Linked DNA regions of Rhodospirillum rubrum ATCC 11170. The protein of the gene in region 1 interacts with the protein of each later gene in a pairwise test. Links are inferred from orthologs where the notes say so. Each region holds a gene or a part of one and is shown in the gene's direction. Other genes may lie near its edges.

Evidence for each region. The genes of interacting proteins can lie anywhere in the genome.
Region 2: the proteins of RRU_RS02475 (region 1) and ftsA interact in binary tests that used the Escherichia coli proteins (3 or more experiments, as listed by UniProt). The link is inferred for Rhodospirillum rubrum ATCC 11170 from one-to-one orthologs.

The regions. Positions count from the first base shown.
Region 1 is NC_007643.1:549,619-553,846, forward strand. What follows is about bases 1,449-4,228. They hold RRU_RS02475 (rod shape-determining protein), read left to right. Parts: upstream 1,449-2,208; coding sequence 2,209-3,249; downstream 3,250-4,228. Other genes in these bases: mreC (rod shape-determining protein MreC), read left to right, coding at 3,401-4,228. Outside these bases: ilvN (acetolactate synthase small subunit), read left to right, coding at 1-293; ilvC (ketol-acid reductoisomerase), read left to right, coding at 420-1,439. UniProt on the Escherichia coli protein: Forms membrane-associated dynamic filaments that are essential for cell shape determination. Acts by regulating cell wall synthesis and cell elongation, and thus cell shape.
Region 2 is NC_007643.1:1,127,148-1,130,146, reverse strand. It holds ftsA (cell division protein FtsA), read left to right. Parts: upstream 1-838; coding sequence 839-2,161; downstream 2,162-2,999. Other genes in the region: ftsZ (cell division protein FtsZ), read left to right, coding at 2,306-2,999; RRU_RS04940 (cell division protein FtsQ/DivIB), read left to right, coding at 1-846. UniProt on the Escherichia coli protein: Essential cell division protein that assists in the assembly of the Z ring. May serve as the principal membrane anchor for the Z ring.

The DNA.
Region 1 (4,228 bases):
GGCTGGTGCCCGTTCACAAGGTCTCGGACCTGACGGTGGAAGGCCCGCATGTGTCGCGCGAATTGGCGCTGATCAAGGTGGCGGGCACCGGCGAGAAGCGCGTCGAGTCCCTGCGCATCGCCGATATCTTCCGCGCCCGGGTTGTCGACAGCTCCAACGAGTCGTTCGTTTTCGAGATCGTCGGCAAGACCGAAAAGATCAACGCCTTCATCGGTTTGATGGAGCCGCTCGGGCTGATCGACGTCGCGCGCACCGGCGTTGCCGCCATCGCCCGCGGCGGTCAGCCGTTTTAACGCTCTAAACAGGATCCCTTTGGATGCCGGGCGGTAGCCGGCGCCCTTAAGGGATCGGCGAAGACGAAGCCGCGGAGGCGGCCGTTTCAAGAAAGCCACCCCTTTGTTTCACTGAAGGAACAGACCATGCGTGTTTATTACGACCGTGACGCCGACGTGAACCTGATCAAGGGCAAGAAGGTTGCCGTGGTCGGCTATGGCTCCCAGGGGCATGCCCATGTCCTTAATCTGCGCGATTCCGGCGTTACCGAGGTGTGCGTGGCCCTGCGCGAGGGCTCGCCCTCGGCCAAGAAGGCGACCGGCCAGGGCCTCGTCGTCAAGACTCCGGCCGAGGCCGCCGCCTGGGCCGATGTGGTGATGATCCTCACCCCCGACGAGCTGCAGGGCGATCTCTATAAGGATCACCTGCACGCCAATATGAAGCAGGGCGCCGCCCTGGCCTTCGCCCATGGCCTGAACATCCATTTCGCCCTGATCGAGCCGCGCCCCGATCTTGATGTGTTCATGATCGCCCCCAAGGGCCCCGGTCACACCGTGCGCAGCGAATACGTGCGCGGCGGCGGCGTGCCCTGTCTGGTCGCCGTGGCCCAGGACGCCAGCGGCAACGCCATGGAGATCGCCCTGTCCTATGCCTCGGCGATCGGCGGCGGGCGCTCGGGCATCATCGAGACCACCTTCCGCGAGGAATGCGAGACCGATCTGTTCGGCGAGCAGGCGGTGCTGTGCGGCGGCCTGACCGAGCTGATCAAGAACGGCTTCGAGACCCTGGTCGAAGCCGGCTACGCCCCCGAGATGGCCTATTTCGAGTGCCTGCACGAGGTCAAGCTGATCGTCGACCTGATGTACGAGGGCGGCATGGCCAATATGCGCTACTCGATCTCCAACACCGCCGAATATGGCGATTACGTCACCGGTCCGCGCATCGTCACCCCGGAAACCAAGGCCGAGATGAAGCGCGTGCTCGATGACATCCAGTCCGGCCGCTTCGTCCGCGACTGGATGATCGAATGCAAGGCCGGTCAGCCGTCGTTCAAGGCCACCCGCCGCCGCAACGCCGAGCACCAGATCGAAGAGGTTGGCGGCCGGCTGCGCGCCATGATGCCGTGGATCGCCGCCAACCGGCTGGTCGACAAGGACAAGAACTGATCCGTCGCCCCAAAGGGGCGTGTGATCCATCGCCCCAAAGGGGCGCGTCATAGGTCGCCCCAAAGGGGCGCGTGATTGATCGCCCCCAGGGGCGTGCGACCCACCCCTCCGGAAGTGACCCTTCCGGGGGGGTGGTCATTTTGGGCACAAAGTGCACCTTTGGTCGGTTGTTTCTGGGCTCGGCGCAGAAAGGGCGGCCTGGGTCTCTCTTGGACGTTGACAAGCGGGGGCGATCAAAGCTTCATTGTCGAACCGCGCGCCCGCAGCAATGCGATTGGACGCGTGGCCGCTAAGCGGTGTGCCTCCCTCGTCGACGCTCCTCCTTCGGAATCCGGGCCGGAAATCAAGCCATGAGCTTGGGCCGAAGGCCTGGAGGCAGGGGCCCGGGTTATCGGGCATCGACGATCGTCCTGTGAGAACAGGCGGATGGTAAGGTCGGGGCCGGTCCTCGGCCTCGTTTGCATTGTGGTGGCCGCGCCCGTCGTCGGGGGCCATCGGTTGGTCGCGGGGTTCCGCGCCCGGTCGATCCGGCGGATGCGGGGAAGGGAACGGCTTGGAGAGGCTGTTTCAAGGCCCGACACCTCGCGCGCGGCGGTCTGCCGCAGGCGGGGGTGGGGTCTGAAAAAAGTGGGGGAGGCACAGGGGTCAATTCGGGCGAATTGGTTCCGTCGGGCTTCCTTAAGCGAACGACGTGGAACTGGCGCCGCGCCCGTGATGGTTGGGGTGATGGGATCCCGAGGCGTGGTTTGACAAGGGCGAGCGAGCAACAATGTTTTCCAGAATGACCGGCCTGCTTTCGGCGGATATGGCCATCGACCTCGGCACGGCCAACACGCTGGTCTATGTGAAGGGCAGGGGGATCGTTCTCAACGAGCCGTCCGTCGTCGCGATCGCCGACGTGAAGGGCAAGAAACAGGTCCTCGCCGTTGGTGATGAAGCCAAGCAGATGCTTGGCCGCACTCCTGGCAATATCCAGGCCATCCGCCCCTTGCGTGACGGCGTCATCGCCGATTTCGAAGTGGCGGAGGAAATGATCAAGCATTTCATCCGCAAGGTTCATAATCGGCGCAGCTTCGCCAGCCCGATGGTGATCATCTGCGTTCCCTCGGGCTCGACCGCCGTGGAACGCCGCGCCATCCAGGAATCGGCCGAGGCGGCCGGGGCCCGCCGGGTGTTCCTGATCGAGGAACCGATGGCCGCGGCCATCGGCGCCGGCTTGCCGGTGACCGAACCGACCGGATCGATGGTCGTCGATATCGGCGGCGGCACCACCGAAGTGGCCGTGCTGTCGCTGGGCGGCATCGTCTATGCCCGCTCGGTGCGCGTCGGCGGCGATAAGATGGACGAGGCGATCATCGCCTATATCCGTCGCAATCATAATCTGCTGGTCGGCGAAGGCTCGGCCGAGCGCATCAAAAAAGAAATCGGCTGCGCCTGTCCGCCCGAGGACGGGTCGAACCGCACCATCGAGATCAAGGGCCGCGACCTGATGAACGGCGTGCCCAAGGAATTGGTGATCAGCGAGGCGCAGATCGCCGAAAGCCTGGCCGAGCCGGTCAGCGCCATTATCGAGGCCGTCAAGGTGGCGCTCGAGCACACCGCCCCCGAATTGGCCGCCGATATCGTCGACAAGGGTATCGTTCTGACCGGCGGCGGCGCCTTGCTGACCAATCTCGATTACGTCTTGCGCGCCTCCACCGGCCTGCCGGTCTCGATCGCCGATGATCCGTTGTCCTGCGTGGCCATGGGGACCGGTCGGGCGCTTGAGGAAATGAAGCGTCTGCGCAACGTCCTGACCACGATGTATTGATCCCGGCCCCTATCGCATCGATGGGGCGCCGCGACAGGCATGGGGCGGGCGACGCGGGGTCCCCGGGTATGGGTGCCGACAGCGGGGCTTGATCGCCCCGCCGTGGTCATTCCATGAGGCTCCGGTTTCTCCAGGGAGGGAGAACGCTTCCGTGAAGCAACCGACGGGACAAACCGCGCGGCTGACCGCCTTGCGGGTTTTCGTCCAGAAATCGGCCTTCGTGGCTTTGGCGGGGCTGGCTTTCGCCTTCATGCTGCTGGGCAAGGCCGATACGGTTCTGGTTGAACGGGTGCGGGCGACGGTGATCGATGCCGCCGCCCCGGTGCTCGACTTCATGTCGACCCCGGCGGAAAACGTCGCGGCGATCTTCGCCAATCTGCGCCAGCTCACTTCGATTCGCGCCGAGAACGACCGGCTGGCGACCGAGAATGACCGCTTGATGCGCTGGCAGGCCGCCGCCCGCCATCTGGAAGCCGAAAACGAGGCGCTGCGCGGCCTGCTCACCTATGTGCCCGAGCCCAAGGCCTCCTATGTGACGGCCCGGGTGGTCGCCGATACCGGCGGCACCTTCGCCCGCTCCCTGGTCGTGCTCGCCGGCACCATCCATGGCGTCAACAAGGGGCAGGCGGTCATTTCGGGCGAAGGATTGGCCGGAACGGTGGCCGAGGCCGGCCAGCGGTCGTCCCGGGTGCTTTTGCTGACCGATATCAACAGCCGGATTCCGGTTCTGCTTGAAGACAGCCGCGTTCGCGCCATTCTCGCCGGCGATAATCAGGATCGGCCGCAATTGCGCTTCTTGCGCGACCGCATCGCCGTTCAGCCCGGAGACCGGGTGGTGACCAGCGGCGACGCCCGCATTTTCCCGCCGGGCATTCCGATCGGCGTGGTCGCCAGCGTTGACGAGAAAAAGGGCATCCGGGTTGATTTGTTCGTTGAACAAGACCGCCTGGAAGTGGTGCGCATCGCCAATTTCGGCATC
Region 2 (2,999 bases), 580 kb from region 1 along the record:
GCCGGGCTGATCGGCCTTGCCCCGCCGCCGGCCCTCGGCGCGCCCGGATCGAGCGTCCCTCCGGCCGGCGCCCGCGATGCCGGCGAAGGCTGGGGCCTGGGCGAAACCGCCCGGGTGCTGACCCGCCAGGGGCTGGTGCTGCGTCAGGTGACCGTCACCGGCCGCGATCTGACGGCCGGCCGCGATATCCTGGGCGCCATCGGCGTTCCCCAGGGCGGCCCCTTGCTGGCGATCGACCCCGAGACGGTGCGCACCCGCCTGGAGGCCCTGCCCTGGGTGGCCAGCGCCCGGGTCGAGCGCCGCCTGCCCGATCAGGTGCATGTGGCGATCACCGAGCGCGAGCCGATGGCGCTATGGCAGCACAATGGCGCCTTCGCCGTCATCGACCGCGAAGGCCGGGCGATCGCGGCCGACCCCGGCCGTTGGCGCACCCTGCCGCTGGTGGTCGGCGCCGGAGCGCCCGGGCATGCCGCCGAACTGCTCAATCTGCTGACCAGCCAGCCCGGGATCGCCGAGCGGGTGAAGGCCGCCACCCTGATCGGCGAGCGCCGCTGGACCCTGCGCCTGGACAGCATCGAAAACGGGCTGGTGGTCCGCCTGCCCGAGGAGGACCCCTCGGCCGCCCTCGACCAGCTCGTCCAGATCGACGCCCGCGATCACCTGCTGTCAAAGAACCTTTCGGTGATCGACATGCGCCTTCCCGGCCGGCTGGTCGTCCGGCTGGCCGAGGATGGGCCGGTCGATCCCGAGGCCGAGATCGCCGGCGGCAAGCCGGCGCGCGGCGCCCCCGCCGGGGGACAAAAACCCCCACCGATAGTTCGAAAGAGCGAGGGACGGGATGCCTAGAGACGCCATCAGCAAAGACACCCCCACCGCGGCCCGGACGCGGCGGAAGGATCACAGGGCGGCCCCGCCCCGACGCCAGCGCGGCGGGTTGATCACCGCCCTTGACGTGGGAACCACCAAGATCGCCTGCTTCATCGCCCGCGAGGAAGAGGACGGCGCGTTGCGCGTGCTCGGCGTCGGCCATCACCGGTCGCGCGGCATGCGCAACGGTCAGGTGGCCAATATGGACGAGGTCGAGCTGTCGGTTCGCGCCGCCGTCGACGCCGCCGAGCAGATGGCCAACGAGCGCATCTCCAGCGTCGTCGTCAACGTCAGCGGCGGCCAGCCCCATTCGACCCGGGTCGAGGTCGAGATGTCGATCGCCGGCCACGAGGTGCGCGGCAATGACGTGCGCCGCATCCAGGCCTATGGCCGGGGCCTGCATACCTCGGCCGACCGCGAGTTGGTCCACTGCATTCCGGTGTCCTACGCCATCGACGGCACCGAGGGCGTGCTCGACCCGCGCGGCATGTTCGGCCAGAGCCTGGGGGTGTCGATCCATCTGGTATCGGCCGCCGCCGGACCGTTGCGCAATCTGTCGACCGTTGTCGAGCGCTGCCACCTCGATATCGAGGACAAGGTGGTCAGCCCCTATGCCTCGGGTCTCGCCTGTCTGGTCGAGGACGAGAAGCAGATGGGGGTGACGGTCATCGACCTCGGCGGCGGCACCACCTCGATCGCCGTTTTCCACGAGGGCCATGTCGTCCACACCGAGATGATCCCGGTGGGCGGACTGCATGTGACCAACGATATCGCCAAGGGCTTGACGACCCCGGTCGCCAATGCCGAACGGCTCAAGACCATTCATGGCAGTTGCTCGGTCTCGCCCGCCGACACCCGCGAGATCCTGCGGGTGCCGCTGGTCGGCGAGGACGACGAGGCGACCGCCAACGAAGTGCCCCGCTCCATGTTGGTGCAGATCATCCGCCCGCGCATCGAAGAGACCTTCGAACTGGTGCGCGGCCGCCTGGAAGCCAGCGGCTTCGACAAGGTCGGCGGACGGCTGGTCGTGCTGACCGGGGGGGGAAGTCAATTGCAGGGGGTTCGCGAGCTGGCCGAGGTCATCCTCGACCGCCAGGTGCGCCCCGGTCGGCCGCAACGGATCCGGGGGCTGGCCGACAGCACCTCGGGACCGGCTTTCGCGACCTGCGCCGGGATGCTGCGCTATGCGGTTCAGCATCAGGTCGAAACCCCCGATACCGATCCGACCGCCGATGAGACGGTCGCGACAGGAGCCCTGGGCCGGTTCGCCCGCTGGTGGAAGGACAACTTCTAACGGTGGCGTCCAGGGCGCCGTAAGAGCGGTGCCGTCGATCCTCGGGAGCGGTGAGACGGTATCGATTTCGTGACTAGGGAGCATGGGCTCCTCCCCGGCTTTTCGCGCCGGAGTGAGTCCCCCAGCGATCCGGAGGCAGACCACATGGCTATCAAGATCACCCTACCCGAGGGACCGGAAACCCCTCACCTCAAGCCCCGCATCACCGTCGTCGGTGTCGGCGGAGCCGGCGGCAACGCCGTCAACAACATGATCGACGCCGAACTGGCGGGCGTTGATTTCGTCGTCGCCAATACGGACGCCCAGGCGTTGTGCCACTCGCGCACCAGCCGCCGCATCCAGCTTGGCACCGAGGCCACCCGCGGCCTGGGCGCCGGCGCCCGTCCCGAGGTGGGCCGCGTGGCCGCCGAAGAGGCGGTCGAGGCGATCGCCGGTGAACTCCAGGGCGCCAATATGGTGTTCATCACCGCCGGCATGGGCGGCGGCACGGGCACCGGCGCCGCTCCGGTGGTCGCCAGCGTCGCCCGCGAGCTGGGAATCCTCACCGTCGGCGTCGTCACCAAGCCCTTCCAGTTCGAAGGCGCCCACCGCATGCGCTTGGCCGAAGCGGGCATCGACGAGCTGGCCCAATTCGTCGATACGCTGATTATCATTCCGAATCAGAATCTATTCCGGGTGGCGAATGAAAAAACCACCTTCGCAGATGCCTTCAAATTGGCCGACGACGTGCTGTATTCGGGCGTGCGCAGCGTCACCGACCTGATGATCAATCCCGGTCTGATCAACCTGGACTTCGCCGACGTCCGCACGGTCATGCAGAACATGGGCCGGGCGATGA